Prosthecobacter sp.: one gene and its partner. The protein of the gene in region 1 interacts with the protein of each later gene in a pairwise test. Links are inferred from orthologs where the notes say so. Each region holds a gene or a part of one and is shown on either strand. Other genes may lie near its edges. The genes, in order: U1A53_RS14035 and U1A53_RS19020.

Region 1 (7,423 bases):
GAAGAGCAAAAATGCTTTGAAAGCATGCCGTGGCGATACCATGGACCAGCTTCCGGAGTTCAACCGTTATAAACAGGAGCATTCACTCGATAGAAGAATCCATGCGAATGCGAAGGATGACAGTTGGGAGCAGGCCCAGAGACGGGCGTTTGTTGGGAATTTAGTTCATCGTGTGATCGACCTCGGGGCGAGCGAGATACTGAGGTACAGAAAGCAACTCGAAGAGTCATTCCAAGATCAGGGAGGCCGCACGCCTGTGATGGATGGTAACCGGCTTGAAACAGCTTCATTCCCAGATGCAGTTCAGCCCCCCGACTTTCTGTCGGCAACATCAGCTCAAGAAGAACTCGAAGATGACACACAGGGGCCGAGCCAAGGTAGGGTGGAAATGTATTTCAGCAAGAGGCCCATCCCGCTGGGACAACAAGTTCTCTTGGAGGCGAAGGATTATGCTGATTATTATGAGATAAAGATCGAAATCGCATACAACCTGTGGGTGGACGCGGGAGAACCTGATGCCATTGAGGCTTGTGCGGCAGAGATCACTCACTTGATACGGAATCTCGCGGATCACCCGCATTTTAGCGAAAAACACAAGGTATCGCTGCTGGAGGCATGGGGGGCAAAGGATGAGCGGATCAAGGAGGCGGCAAAAAAGGCCTTGTTACACCTATACAAGCTTAAAGGCCGCGTGGTGACTCCCGCCACAGTCGAATGGACAGACGGTGATCAGGTGATTTGCCGCTTTGAGCATCCGCAGAGGGAGCGGTATGGCTGGGTGGAGCGGGAGTTTCGCCGAGATGAGCTGCCGGAGGGGAGTGAGGAGGGAGCGGGGTTTGATTTGGAGATCGATCTAGATGCGGACGGCAGGCCGGTGGAGTACCGCCCGCTGAAAAACGGCCCAAAGCGACCGGCTGAACCGGATGCTCTGGAGGCTGCGGCAGCGTCATTGCCGAGCAACCTGACGGACCAGCAGGGAGTAGCTGGATTTGAGCAGAAAGAATGGTCGCGCCTAGAGGAGCAAAAGCAGGCGGCGGAACCTTACCGGGCCGCCGCTCGTTAGAAAAAAACCAACCACTGGATGGGAGAATGTAACGATGGCGCTCGACCTTTGGATTTACGGCCCTGGCTTCGGTGAGACGAATGTGCTGGTCTGGGACAGCCCCTGTGATGCTGCGGATGCACCTGCGAAGAGAGCCGCCGTCGTGGACAATCATGGGGGCAAGACGGACGCACTGCAGCCTGCGCTGCAATGCCTGAAGGCGCAGGGCTGCCCGCCAGTCGAGCTGGTGGCGGCGACACATCCGCACCTGGATCACCTGAGAAATTTTGACCGACTGCTCAACCGCCCGGAACTCGAGCCGGAGACGGTGTTCTGGTGGGGCGGGCAGGATGACACGATGCACGAGAAGTGGTACCTGAAGCTGGCAGAGCACCCGGATATACGCGGCAGGGAACCTGGGAAGGCCGCGCTGATGAGCGGCAGGTTCATCCAGGTGGCCAGAAAACTGGCCGGACACGATGGTCTGGGCGGCAAAGCCCGCCTTTGTACGCCGATGGGAGGGGACGGGGCGGTGTTTGAACTCAAGGGCATGACCGTCTCTGCGATCAGCCCCTGGGAAAAACCGAAGCAGGATTTTTGCAACGACTTCAGGAACCAGTTTGAGGAGGTCAATGGTGAGACAGTTGCCAGGCCGGTGAAGGTGGCGAGCAACCGTGTCAGCCTGGGGCTGGTCTTTGAGCATCAGAGCAAGCAAGTCCTGCTGGGCGGGGATATGGAAGAGGCAAACTGGCTGGCCTGGCGGCGCTGGCAGAAAAAGCATGGGGTGGCTTTGCGTCCTGCGGTGATCAAAGTCAGCCATCATGGTTCAGAGACGGGAACACTGCCGGACATGTGGGAGAATGGTTTTTTTGAATCGCTGAAGGAGGCAGCAGAAGCTGGTGAGCCGCCGCTGTGTGTGATCACGCCATGGCGAGTGGGAGGCAGGCGTCTGCCGGTGGAGGAGGTGGTCACCAGCATCCGCAAAGCTGGGTGCCGGGTCATTTTGACCGGGACTCCAGAAGGGGCCAAAGGGCTGGAACTCAAAAACCGTTATCCTGAGTCCTTCGCGCATATTCGCATCGAAGATGATGGCACAACGCGATATTGCGAGGACAGCAAGCTCTGCACAGACCTGGAGCCTCTGATCTGAAGGCATCGAGCGGGATCATGCGCGCTTGCTGTTCGGATCGCTGGCCTCGCCGTGCTGGTGGAGTTCATCGTGATCGCCCTGGCATTCGAGATGGGTGGTGATGAGCACGGGGCGGTCCACGCTGGCCTGCACGGCGTGCTCGATCTCGGTGGCGGTGCGGTGGGCGTCGCGCAGCATGATGTCGTCCTGGAACAGCAGATGCACTTCGACGTAGTGCATTTCTCCAGCATCGCGATGACGCAGGGCATGGAATTGGAGGCCGTGCATTTCGGTTTCGCGGCGGAGGGAGGCGTCGAGCGCGGCATCGAGCTTGGGGTCCGCACTGTCCATCAAGCCGCCGACGCTTTGGCGCATGAGGCCGTAGCCGGTCCAGATGATGTTCGCGGCCATGAGAAGGCCGCAGATCGGGTCCCAGCCATGCCAGCCGGTCAAGGCGACGAGTCCGAGGCCCACAAGCGCACCGAGACTGGTCCACACATCGGTGAGCACATGCTTGCCATTCGATTCGAGGATCAATGAACTGCCACGCTTGCCGGTGCGAATGAGATACGTGCCGAGCGCGGCATTGATGGCGATGCTGAGCGCGGTAAGGGCCAGGCCTTCATCCAAGTTGGCCGGCGGCAGGTGCAGGAACCAGCGGCGCACGGATTCATAGATGATGAACAACGCCGCCACGACGATGAGGCCGCCCTCGATGCCGGCGGAGAAGAAGGCGATCTTGCTGTGGCCGTAGGGATGGTCGGAATCGGCGGGTTTTTGCAGCAGGCCGAGGCTGAAGGTCGCAAACATCACGGCGGCGACATGCACGACGGATTCCGCCGCATCGCCGAGGATCGCAGCGGAACCGGTGAGGACATACGCGCTCACCTTGAGCACGAGCATGAGAAATCCCACGGCAAGCGAGAGCCGCATGGCGCGGGTGGCATCAGTGGAGTGGCTCATGACGGATCAGTCTCGCAGCAGCAAATCGACCATCGCGGACACATCGGCAAATGAATCGACACAGCGCCAAGGATTCAGGGCGCCCAGCTCAGCGCTGGAGTACTGACCGGTGGCCACGGCGAGGCATTTCGCGCCGAAGGCCTCGGCGCAGCGGATGTCCTTCGGCGTGTCGCCGATGACGATGACATCGGCGAGATCAAAGCGCGTTCCGGTGGCGTCCTGCATGCGTTGCAGGGCCACGGGACCGAGCTGGTTGCGGTCGTGATGATCGCTGCCGAAACCGCCATCGATGAAATGCTCGTAGATGCCATGGCGCGAGAGTTTGATCACCGCACCACGGCGCACATTGCCGGTCAGCAGGCCGAGATGAGCCGAGCTTTCGGCACGCAGAGCTTCGAGCAAGGTCACCACGCCCGGAAGCGTGTAGCCGCTGAAGTCGGTGGCTTGAAGCCGGCGTTGAAGATGGGCGAGATAGCGGTCGAGGAATGCGGTGACTTCCTCGGGCGAGTGCTGGCGGTTCACATGTTGAAACACATCCATCGCAATCGCCGGATCAGTCGCTCCGGCGAGTTGCAGCGGCGGCAAAGCATCGCGTTGGATGCCGAAGTGTTCCTCCGCAGCATCAAGGATCGCCGCGCCGCCAGCGCCATTGCTGTCGATCAGGGTTCCGTCGATGTCGAAGAGGAGCAGGCGGGGCATGGGAGGAAGGCAGAGGTCAAGGCTTCGCCGTCAAGAAGTGGTCAAGAAGTGCGTGCTTGATCCGCTTGACGACACTTGACCTGCCTTGACGGCATGGCTGGCTCCATCAATGCGGTTTGGCCACAGCGCCAGGCTTGGCACCGCCAGTGTTGGAAGGAGCGTATTTGGCGACCATGACAGCACCTGCGGCGGCCATGAGGCAGCCGAGGATGAACGGGAGTGGCAGCGACTTGAGGCCGCCTTCCGGTGGATGCAGCAGCATGGCGGTGATGGCGTTGATCATGGGCGCGCCACCGAAGACGATGGGCATCACGGCCGCCGCCGCAGCGGTGCCTTTGAGCGGAGTTGCTGCGCCGAGCGCGAGCACGAGGGTGAAAGCGCCCAAAGCACCCGCGACACCAGCGATGAAGCTCCAGGTGATGCCGCTGCCGGTGAAGCTCCAGTTCGAGCCGCGCAGCTTGATGAGCACGGCGGCGGCGATGCCGATCACGGCATAGGCGACGCAGACGAGCAGGAAGGCTTTCAGGCTGGCATGCGGCGCCTCCGGTCCCATCGGCATGTAGCCGCGGCCTTTGTGCAGAATGACGCCATACACGCCCCAGGAGAGCACGGTGAGCAGGGCAAAGATGATCCAGGTTTCCATTTTCTTGCTTTTGGGTTGGGAGTTCACGGTGGGTGGGAGTGGAAGGCCGGTTCTTCGGCGATGAAGTGGCGAAATGCAAGGATACCTCCTGCTATTGAGCGCGGATCACAGCGCTGACGACCACGGCATCGTCCGAGTTGTCGTCGAAGCGCAGTTCGAGCCAATCGCTGTTGATACTGAGAAACGAACCATGCTCTCGACCCAAGGCGTAGGCAAAAAGTGCTCCCGCATCACCGCCACCCAGCATTTCGGATACTTGTGTTTTGGTTCTGCCGATCAGCAGGTTTCGATCAATTAAAAAATTTGCCATGTAGTAGCGCTGATCTGGAGATGCTTTTTTCCATGCGGCAGGAGCGAAGCTGTAGAAGCGCAGTTGGTCTATCAAGTTTTCACCCGTGAAGAAGCTCCGCGCCAACGTGAACAGCACCGTGACAGTCAAGCAGTAGACCAACAAATGCCGAAGAAGAATCTTCATGTGGTTCACTTTTTCTCCGGCCTTTTCAGCAACTCATGCGGTGCCGCCTCGATCTTGTCGCGGAAGCGCTGGGGGATCTCGATGGCCTTGAATTTGCCGGTGACGGGGTCTTTGCGGACACAGGCGGCGGTGATGCGGCCTTCGGCGGCGAGGACACCGTCGCTTTTCCAGAAGCGGATGAGGTGGCGGATGACCTTGTGGCGCACTTCCTCGACCAGCAGCTCGCATTCAAACTCTTCCTCGAAACGCAGCGGGGCCATGTAGTCGCACGCGGCATGCACGCGGGGCCAGCCGACACGCTCGTCACCGTGCTCCGGCGGATCGACGATGGAGAATCCGAGGCTGCGGAAGAACGCGTGCTCGACGCGCTCCATGTAGCGGAAGAAGTTGGCGAAATGGACGATGCCGGCCATGTCGGTGTCGGAGAAGTGGACGCGGTCGGAGCAGATGAAGCGGTGGGCCATGGCGGCTGGGTCGGGAGTTGAGGGTGATGGGTTATGAAGAGATCACCATGCTGTCATCGCCGCGTTCGGCACGCATTTTGTGCGCGGCGTCGATCACGGCATGGGCGGCGGTTTCGGCCTCGGCCTTGGTGTTGAAGCGGTGGAAGGAAAAACGCAGGGTGCAGGCGGCGTCGCGGGCGCTGATGCCCATCACCTCAAGAACATGGGAGGGATGCAATGCCCCGGTGTGGCAGGCGGCACCGGCGGAGCAGGCGATGCCGGCTGCTTCCAGCAGGATGAGCATGCCTGCGGAGTCGATCTCGGGCAGGCAGAACGAGCTCGTCGTGTGCAAACGGTGCGTGCGGCAGCCGTGAATGCGCATGTCCGACAAAGCGGCATGGACAAGGTGCTCAAAGCGGTCGCGCATGGAGTGGAGGCGGGTCTTGGTGCCGTCGTCGAGATGGTGGCGGGCGAGTTCGGCGGCTTTGCCGAGGGCGACGATGCCGGGGACATTTTCCGTGCCGCTGCGGCGCTCGTTTTCTTGCCCGCCGCCGATGATCAACGGCTCAAAACGCACACGCTGGCTGACGTAAAGCGCGCCGACACCTTTTGGCGCATACATCTTATGTCCGCTGAGGCTGAGAAAATCGACAGACACCGTTCGGACATCGAGGTGAATTTTTCCTGCGGCCTGCACAGCGTCCGTATGCACCAGCGCGCCAGCGGCATGTGCAATGCCGACGATTTCGCTCATCGGAGCGATGACACCCGTCTCGTTGTTCACCCACATGATAGAAACGAGCGCAGTGATGCCGGGGCGGACGAGCGCACGCAGCGCGTCGAGATCAACGCGACCGTCGTGATGCACGGGCACGCGGACGACCTTGCCGCCATGCGCCTCCCAGCGGCGGGCGGATTCAATCACAGCGGGATGCTCCGTGCCGGTGATGACGAGTTCCGGCTTTCCCGGCCACAGAGAGCGCACCGAGGCATGCACGGCACTGATCGACTCTGTGCCGCCGCTGGTGAAGATGATCTCCGCCGGTCCAGCGCCGAGAAGGGCCGCCACCTCGTTGCGTGCCTGCTCGATGGCCCGGCGCACGACGCGCCCGCCGGAGTAGCCGGCAGAGGGATTGGCAAAGTGCTCGCGCAAAAACGGCAACATCGCCTCCAGCACGGCTGGATCGACGGGCGTGGTGGCGTTGGCGTCGAGGTAGATCACGGCGTGATGTTCGGGCTGCCACCCCTGCTGTCAATGCTCCTTCCCGCACTCGACAAGCCGCACACTCCCGCTAACCTCCGCCGCCTATGCTCGACATCCGCCTCATTCGCGACAATCCAGATTCGGTCAAACAGCGCCTCGCCAATCGCAGCGGCGATTTTGCGTCCCTGGTCGATGAAGTGCTGGCGATCGACACACAGCGGCGCGCGGCGGAGACGGAACGGCAGAAATTGCAGAGCGACCGCAACCGCATCAGCAAGGAGATCGGCATCGCGAAGAAGAACGGCCAGGACACCAGCGCCATTGAGGCGGAGGTGCGCGGGATTGGCAGCCGCATCGAGGAGATCGGTCGCGAGGCCGATGTGGCGGATGCGCTTCAGCGTGATCTGCTGTTGAGCATTCCCAATTTGCCGCATGAGGCTTGTCCGGTTGGCAGCACTGCGGAGGAGAATCCCGAAGTGCGCGTGTGGGGTGTGAAGCCGTCGCATGCGTTTCAGCCGAAGGATCACACGGTGCTCGGTGCCGCGCTGGGCATCCTCGATTTCGAAGCCGGCGCGAAGATCACGGGCAGTGCGTTTGTGGTGTATCGCGGTGCTGGCGCTCGTTTGGAACGCGCCTTGATCAGCTTCCTGCTCGATCTGCACACGACGCAGCACGGCTATCTTGAAATCAGTCCGCCGCTGCTGGTGAAGGCGGAGTGCCTTGTCGGCACCGGTCAGTTGCCGAAGTTTGGCGATCAGGTCTATCACAGCGCGGAAGACGATCTGTATCTCATTCCGACCGCCGAAGTGCCAGTGACGAATCTGC
Region 2 (7,515 bases), on another replicon or contig:
AATCGGCACATAGTCCGGCTTCGTTCCTGTGGCATACAACGGTCCAAAGCCGATGTAATCCGCCCCTTCCGCCTGCGCCGCGACGGCTTGGGCCATGCTGTGCGTTGATTTGCCGACAAAACACGTCGGACCGACCACCGCACGTGCTTTGGCGACCACATCGTCATCCTGACCGACGTGAACGCCCTCGCTGCCAATAACGGCGGCCACATCGAGATGATCGTTGATCACCAACGGCACAGCATGCTCGCGTGTGATCGGGAGCATGAGTCGAGCCAGGCGTTCGACCTCGTTGGGCGCTAGCTTTTTGGCGCGGAGTTGCAGCACATCGACCCCTCCCATGCAAAGCTGCGCGGTCATGTGTTCCACCTTATCTGGCGTCAGATAACCGAGATCAACGATGCCATAAAGCCTTGCTTCCTGAATGCGTTTCATGCGTGTTATCTGATGAGGTGTGATGATGACTCGTGCAAGCCTGAGAAAGCATTCGTTCGGTTGCGAATCTCAACAGGCTTGGATGGAGCATCCGCATACCGCTCCAGAACGCGGTCTTGCCGCAGCAGTCGCAACCGAGACATTCCATAGGCGGACCACTTCACTGACACGAAACCAGAGCGGCTTTTGAAAACCGCGCTCCAGGGGGTCAAATCATGCCGAGCTTCATCTTGCCCTCGACGCTGATCATGCCCTGGTTCCAGGCGGGATCCCAGACGAGCTCGACGGCGGCGGCGTCCATGTCCTCGATGGTCATGATGCGGCTCTGCGCGTCTGCGGCGATGGTGGGACCCATGCCGCAACCGGGAGCGGTGAGGGTCATCTTGACCAACGCCCTGTTCTTGCCTTCGGCATCGGCTTCGACCTTGCAGTCATAGACGAGTCCGAGATCGACGATGTTGACTGGAATTTCGGGGTCATAGACGTTCTTGAGCTGGTTCCAGACCTGGCCTTCGAGATCGCTGACATCGGCGGGGATGTTGGAGGAGGTGCCGTCCAGTTCCTTCTTGGCGGCCTCGGGATCAATGCCGAGCGCATCGACATCCTTGGATTGAATGCGGGCGAGGCCGAAGTCTGTGGCGACGGTGTAGGTGCCGCCGAGGGATTGCGTGATGATGATCTTCATGCCGAGCGGCAGCTTGATGAGATCGCCGCTGGGGATTTGGACGGCTTCGACTTCGCGTTTGAGTTCGAGGGAGGAGTGCATGGGGGGCTAAGGGCTAAGAGCGGAGGGCAAAGAGACAAACAAAAAAGACACGTTTTATGAAGTGATGACGATCTTGATTTTGCCTGATGTTTTGCCGGCGAGGTTCAAGGCATCAGCAAGCGTGCCAGATTGGTCAGTTTGGGGTTTGGACTCTTCGCCCTTCGCCCTTGGCTCTTTGCTTTCCGCTTCGAGCGCGGCACGCAGCGCGCCTTCAACCATCTGACCGCAATGGATCTTCATCGGCGGCAACGGGCCGAGCGGCTTGCTCAATTCCTCGGCGGACATGGAGAGCGCCTCCTCCTTGGTTTTGCCGCGGATCAATTCGGTGGCGATGCTGGCGACGGCGATGGCGGTCTGGCAGCCGAAACTCTGGAAGCTTGCCTTGTCGATGACCTTTCTGCCGTCCTTCTCCTTGTACTTGATCCACAGGCGCACCATGTCGCCACAGTCAGGACTGCCGACGGTGCCGACGGCGTCGGCATCGGGCATCTCGCCGAGGTTCTGGGTGTCCGTGAGGGCTTGCTGGAGAGCGGCTTCGTCCATGGTGCTAAATCAGTCTTCGATTTCGATACGATAGCGCGGCAGGCTTGGATCAATGTCGCGGCTGTAGGCATCAATGCCGCCGGAGAGGCATTTCGTTTCGGCGAAGCCGTGGCCGATGAAGTAAGCGGCAGCATCGAGCGAGCGTGAGCCGGTATGATCGTAAAGCACCAGCGTCTGCGTCTTGTCGCCGCTGGTGAATATCTCCTGCACGAGTTCCTGGGTGAGCAAGCGTGCGCCGGGGAGCTTCACGGCTTCATGTTCTTCGCGGGTGCGGACATCGAGGATGATGAGGTCGGTCTTGATGCGGCGGAGCTGATCGAAGTCCTGCGGGGAAATTTGCAGCGAGGCATCGCCTTGATGACTTTCTTGAATGTGCGTCACCGCCTCGGTGATGGGGATGTTTTCATTCCGCTCACACACCTGGGCCAGCGTCTCGCCGGGCTGGAAGCCGCAACTGCGGCAGCCGCCGATGTGGTAATGCGCGAACAAGGCCCGCTGCGCGCCAGGGTAGGCCTGGAGCACCTGGCTCATGGTCATGTCGCCATTCAGGGGTGGAAGTTCAGCGGGGGGCATGGGGGCGGTGAGATTAGACGGTGTGGCGGGCTTGGAAACCGCAAAGTTCATCTAGGCAACGAGGCCGGAGGCGTTAAAGTCGTCCGAATCTGACTTTTCACTCATGAGCGCCCACGAACCTCGCATTCCGGTGCTGCCGACTTTGATGACGGCGGGCAACATTCTCTGTGGCTTCGTCGCCATCCTGCAAATCTTCGACGGCAGGCATCTCGACGAACACCAGCATTACTATTATGCGATCGTGTTCATCCTGCTGGCCTGCCTGTTTGACGCGCTGGACGGCCGTGTGGCGCGCATGGGCGGCACGGAAAGCCCGTTTGGCCGCGAACTCGATTCGCTGGCGGACATTGTCTCCTTCGGCGTGGCCCCTGCCCTGCTGGTGCATGACATCGTGCTGAAGGAGATCGACACGCCCAAAGGCCTCGGCTGGCTGATTTCGTGCGTGTATCTCGTGTGTGGGGCGATGCGTCTGGCGCGCTTCAATTGTCTCGCGGCGGCGGATGTGAAAAGCAGCAGCAAGAGCTTCCGCGGCTGCCCGATTCCGGCGGCGGCGGGCGTGATCTCCTCGCTGACACTGCTGGTCATCTGGCTGGACAGCAACGGCAAGGAAATCGGCAACTGGAAGTATGCCCTGGCGGGCCTGATGGCGCTGTTGTCCTACCTGATGGTGAGCAATCTCGAATACCCGAGCTTCAAGGCGGTGAACTGGCGCACGAAGCGTTCCTTCCACTGGGTGCTCATCAGCATCGTGGTCATCGCCTTCACGGTGATGAACTGGCACTGGATGCCCTCGGTGATCTTCGTGACCTACCTGCTTTACGGACTCGCCCGGCCGTGGGTCTCGCGCAAATGGCGGCAGGAGATCGAGATCGACGCGGAATCAATCGAGATCGATGCGGATGCCGAAACCCTTGTGCTCAACGGCGAACCGGAGCCGTCGCGCCGTTCGGGCCATGACCATGGGGTGCATATTTGATTTGAAACAAAATCGTTTCGCAAACGCCCGGCACGCTCGTAATTGAGCGTTCACCGAACTCTCCATGGCAGACTTTTACCAGCACGCGCGCGTGCCCACCCTTCATCATCTGGCGCACGCGGACAGTTCCGCGCGTGAGAGCGAGATGCTGGAATGGGCGCGGAACAAGCCGGTGGTGCTGCTGCTTCCCGCCCTCTACGCCGAATGCGAGCGCCCCGCGCTGCCGCGCATTTTGGAGGAAGTGTCGCAGGCCGGGCATATCAGCGAGGTCGTGCTGAGCATGAACGGCATGGACGCCGCCGAGCATGAGCGCGCGCTGATTCTTTGCCGGCAGAACTTGAAGGACAAGAAGGCGCATATCCTCTGGAACGACGGCCCGCAGCTCTCCCAAGTGTATCAGCGCATGGAGGAGGCCGGACTGGCCGGTCATCACGCTGGCAAAGGCTCGAACATCTGGATGGGCATCGCTTACCTTCATGCACGCGGCTTCAAAGGCATCATCGTCAGTCACGACACCGACATTTTGAACTACAGCCGTGATCTGCTGTGGCGCCTGTGCTATCCGCTGCTGCACCCGCGCATGGGCTATCACTTTGCCAAAGGCTACTACAGCCGCGTCTCGGATCGTTTGTATGGCCGCGTCACACGGCTGCTGATCTTCCCGCTCATCCAGGCCTGCCGCGATGTGCTGGGCTCCAAGCCGCTGATCGAGCAGCTCGACAGCTACCGCTACCCGCTCTCCGGTGAGTTCGCCGCCGAGATGAATGCCATCGAGCGCTTCAGCCTGCCCGGCGGTTGGGGTCTCGAAATCTCCATCCTGTGCGAGGCTTTCCGCCACCTCCCCGGCGAGCGTCAATGCCAGGTCGATCTCGGCTTTCACTTCGAGCACCGCCACCGCAGCCTCGCGCATGATCAGATCGGCGTGAACGAGCCGGGATTGATCTCCGCCGCTGCCGATGTGGCGCGCTGTCTTGCCTTCCAGGTTCTGCGTGAAGCCGAACCGCGCTCCGCCGAAAGCTTGATGCGCCTCATCATCGAACGCTACCGCCCGCGTGCCGCCGAATGGCTCCAGCGCTACGAGCATGTGGCCCTGCTCAACGGCCTGCGTCACGACCACGCGGAAGAAACCGCCGCCGTCACCGCCTTCGGCCAGGCCTTGGACCAATTGCTGCAAACTTTGGGCGAAGACGGCCTGCGGGTGCCCGCCCTGCGCGAAACTCCAGCCAAAACGCTCGAACGAATCCCAGGCTTGGCCGAGGAAATTCTGGCGAGCGCGACGGTGGTGTGAGCAGCACCATCTCCCCTGCCGCATCTTTTGAAACCATGCCCGGTGACTACGACACCCTTTGCCGTTCCGTGTGGCTGCCGCGTCCTATCCGGGACAAGACGGACCATGCGGCGGCGCTGGCAGCCATTGAACCGCTTTGGGGGCATGAGAAGCAAATGAACAAAGATCAGGCCGACTGGTTTGAACTGGTGGCGGATCTCATCGCCGACTATGAGGCCAACACGGAAAAGAAAACCAAACCGCTACCAGTGACCCAACGCCTGGCCGGACTGCTGGAAACGCACGGCATGACAGCGGCCGACTTGGGACGGCTGCTGGAACTGGAGCCGAGCATGGGCAGCAAGATCGTCAACGGCACACGACAACTGACCACGACGCACATTCGGAAGCTCGCTCGTCACTTCGCCCTGCCTGCGGATTACTTTCTGGAGGTTTGACCACTTTTTAAGAGGTGGCTCGGGACGGGATCGAACCGCCGACACTAGGATCTTCAATCCCATGCTCTACCAACTGAGCTACCGAGCCTCTGACTTGAAGGGCCGCTATTGGAGCATGCTTCAATCCTGGCGCAACGTGTTTTTCGTGCCCTGCGCAGATTGGGCCGAAGGCTCATTTTCCCTTCGCGGAGATCGCGATGAGCGCCCAGCCGATCATGAAGCTCAGGCCGCCCAGCGGAGTGACGGCCCCGAGCCATTTCATGCCGGTGTAGGCGAGCACATAGAGCGATCCGCTGAAGAGGAAAATGCCCGCCAGAAACATGCGCCAGGCCCAGAGCATCGCGGGCTTCGTGCTGGCAAACAACGTCAGCAGCAGCAGAACCACGGCATGCGGCAGATGATACTGCACCGCCGTCCCCCAATGTTCCAATTCGCCCGCAGCCTTGAGCTTGTCATGCACGCTGCCGTGCGCGCCGGAAGCACCGAGGGCGATGGCGAGAAAACCCATGAGGGCGGAAAGACGGAGACGGAAAGGATCGGGCTGCATGGGAAATAATGACGAATGTCGAATGCAGAATGACGAATGGGAGAGTCTGCACAAGCCCGGCCTTTGCCAGTTTCGTCATTCCTCATTCGGATTTTGTCATTTTTTCAAATCCACTCCTTGATCACCCGCCCCGACACATCTGTGAGACGGAAATCGCGGCCTTGGAAGCGATGCGTGAGGCGCAGATGGTCGAAACCGAATTGATTGAGCACCGTGGCATGGAAGTCGTGCAGATCGACAGGATCGCGCACGATGCTCCAGCCAATCTCGTCAGTCTCGCCATAGGTTTGACCGCCTTTGATGCCGCCGCCGGCGGCGAGCATGGTGAAGGCAAAGGGATGATGATCACGTCCGGTGGCGTTCGGATTGCCGCCGCGGTTCTCGCCGAGCGGTGTGCGGCCGAATTCGCTGCCCCAGATGACCATCGTGTCCTCCAACATGCCACGTTGCTTCAAATCCTTGAGGAGCGCGGCGATCGGCTGGTCGGCCATGCCGGCGTTGTAACTGAGTTCGTTGTTGAGGTCGCTGTGATGATCCCAGCTCGCGTGCATGAGGCTCACGAAGCGCACACCGCGTTCAACAAGGCGTCGTGCGAGCAGGCAGTTCTTGGCAAAGGCTTGATACTGGCCCGGCCCGCCGCCGCGCGAGGCTTTGATCGGCGGATCTTTGCGGTTCACACCGTACATTTCGAGCGTTTGCTGACTTTCGTCCTTCAGGTCGATCAATTCCGGCGCGGAGGACTGCATGCGGAAGGCCAGCTCATACGCGGCGATGCGACTGGCGATCTCAGGATCACGCAGATGCTCGTAGCGGCTCTGATTCAACTCCATGAGCGTGTCCAGGCCCTTGCGCTGAAGATTCATCGGGATGCCAGGAGGGTTTTTCAAATTGAGCACCGGCTCACCTTGATTACGGAACAACACACCGGCGTAAGTGCTCGGCAGGAAGCCGCTTTGCCAAAGTGAAGCGCCGCCGCTGGTGCCGCGACCGGCACTGAGCACGACGTAGCCGGGAAGATTGCGCGACATGCTGCCGAGGCCGTAGTTGAGCCATGAACCAATCGTGGGAAGGCCGAATTGCGCGCGACCACAGTGCAGCACGAGCTGGCCGGGATGATGATTGAACTGATCCGTGTGCAGGCTGCGGATCATGAGCCAGTCGTCGGCATGCTTCGCCATGTGCGGCAGCAAATCGCTGAAATCCATGCCGCATTGGCCGTGCTTCGCGAACTTGCGCGGGCTGCCCATCAGCTTCGCGGTCTCTTTGCGGATGAAGGCGAAGCGGACGTTCTTCGTCATGCTCTCCGGCAGCGCCTGGCCGTTCAATTCGTTCAGCTTCGGCTTCGGATCGAACAGATCCATCTGGCTCGGTCCACCTTCAAAGAAGATAAAGATGCAGTTCTTCGCCTTCGCCGGGAAATGCCCAGCCTTCGGCGTCAACGGATCAATCACCGCTCCCGGTTCCATCGCCGAGGCGCGTGAAATAAGCCCTTCCTCCGTCAACAAGGCACCCAGCGCCAGCGCCCCGATGCCATTGGCACTGGTGGTGAGGAATTCGCGGCGTTTTTGAAGAATCTGTTGTTCGACCGGATGCATGTCTTCATAACGTGCCGGGGCCTGCGTTACTAACAGGTGGCTGCACCACAAGCATCATGGCACCAACACCACACGAAACCCGTTGATGGCGGAGCGGTCCTCGGGCAGACGCTTGTCCCTGTAGGATGAAAGCATGGACTCCCGGCCACGACTGAAGAAGAAGTAGGAGGAACCACGCAGCGTGCGATGGATGCGCTCGGCACTGTGCCAATCCTCCACCCACTCCCAGACGCTGCCGCCCATGTCGTAGAGGCCGAAGGAGTTCGGCTCAAAGCTCATGACGGGAGCCGTGGTGGCATAGCCGTCGGTGTAGTCCTCCAGGAACTTTTTCTCTGGAAACTTGGCCTTCCACTCC

What was found.
Region 2: the proteins of U1A53_RS14035 (region 1) and U1A53_RS19020 interact in binary tests that used the Escherichia coli proteins (3 or more experiments, as listed by UniProt). The link is inferred for Prosthecobacter sp. from one-to-one orthologs.

Annotation. Positions count from the first base shown.
Region 1 is NZ_JAXMIH010000011.1:65,323-72,745, forward strand. Bases 4,532-7,423 are described here. They hold U1A53_RS14035 (cysteine desulfurase family protein), read right to left. Parts: upstream 6,617-7,423; coding sequence 5,447-6,616; downstream 4,532-5,446. Other genes in these bases: U1A53_RS14025 (hypothetical protein), read right to left, coding at 4,568-4,951; U1A53_RS14030 (thioesterase family protein), read right to left, coding at 4,957-5,415; serS (serine--tRNA ligase), read left to right, coding at 6,703-7,423. In the rest of the region: U1A53_RS14000 (hypothetical protein), read left to right, coding at 1-1,063; U1A53_RS14005 (hypothetical protein), read left to right, coding at 1,098-2,192; U1A53_RS14010 (cation diffusion facilitator family transporter), read right to left, coding at 2,208-3,134; U1A53_RS14015 (HAD hydrolase-like protein), read right to left, coding at 3,141-3,833; U1A53_RS14020 (hypothetical protein), read right to left, coding at 3,940-4,503. UniProt on the Escherichia coli protein: Master enzyme that delivers sulfur to a number of partners involved in Fe-S cluster assembly, tRNA modification or cofactor biosynthesis. Catalyzes the removal of elemental sulfur from cysteine to produce alanine.
Region 2 is NZ_JAXMIH010000019.1:27,924-35,438, reverse strand. The notes cover bases 1-2,984. They hold U1A53_RS19020 (iron-sulfur cluster assembly scaffold protein), read right to left. Parts: upstream 1,745-2,984; coding sequence 1,256-1,744; downstream 1-1,255. Other genes in these bases: pssA (CDP-diacylglycerol--serine O-phosphatidyltransferase), read left to right, coding at 2,421-2,984; U1A53_RS19015 (rhodanese-like domain-containing protein), read right to left, coding at 1,754-2,317; sufT (putative Fe-S cluster assembly protein SufT), read right to left, coding at 644-1,201; thiE (thiamine phosphate synthase), read right to left, coding at 1-435. Outside these bases: more of pssA, read left to right, coding at 2,985-3,293; U1A53_RS19005 (hypothetical protein), read left to right, coding at 3,358-4,581; U1A53_RS19000 (hypothetical protein), read left to right, coding at 4,617-5,018; U1A53_RS18990 (DUF423 domain-containing protein), read right to left, coding at 5,191-5,565; U1A53_RS18985 (DUF1501 domain-containing protein), read right to left, coding at 5,670-7,160; U1A53_RS18980 (SUMF1/EgtB/PvdO family nonheme iron enzyme), read right to left, coding at 7,215-7,515. UniProt on the Escherichia coli protein: A scaffold on which IscS assembles Fe-S clusters. Exists as 2 interconverting forms, a structured (S) and disordered (D) form. The D-state is the preferred substrate for IscS.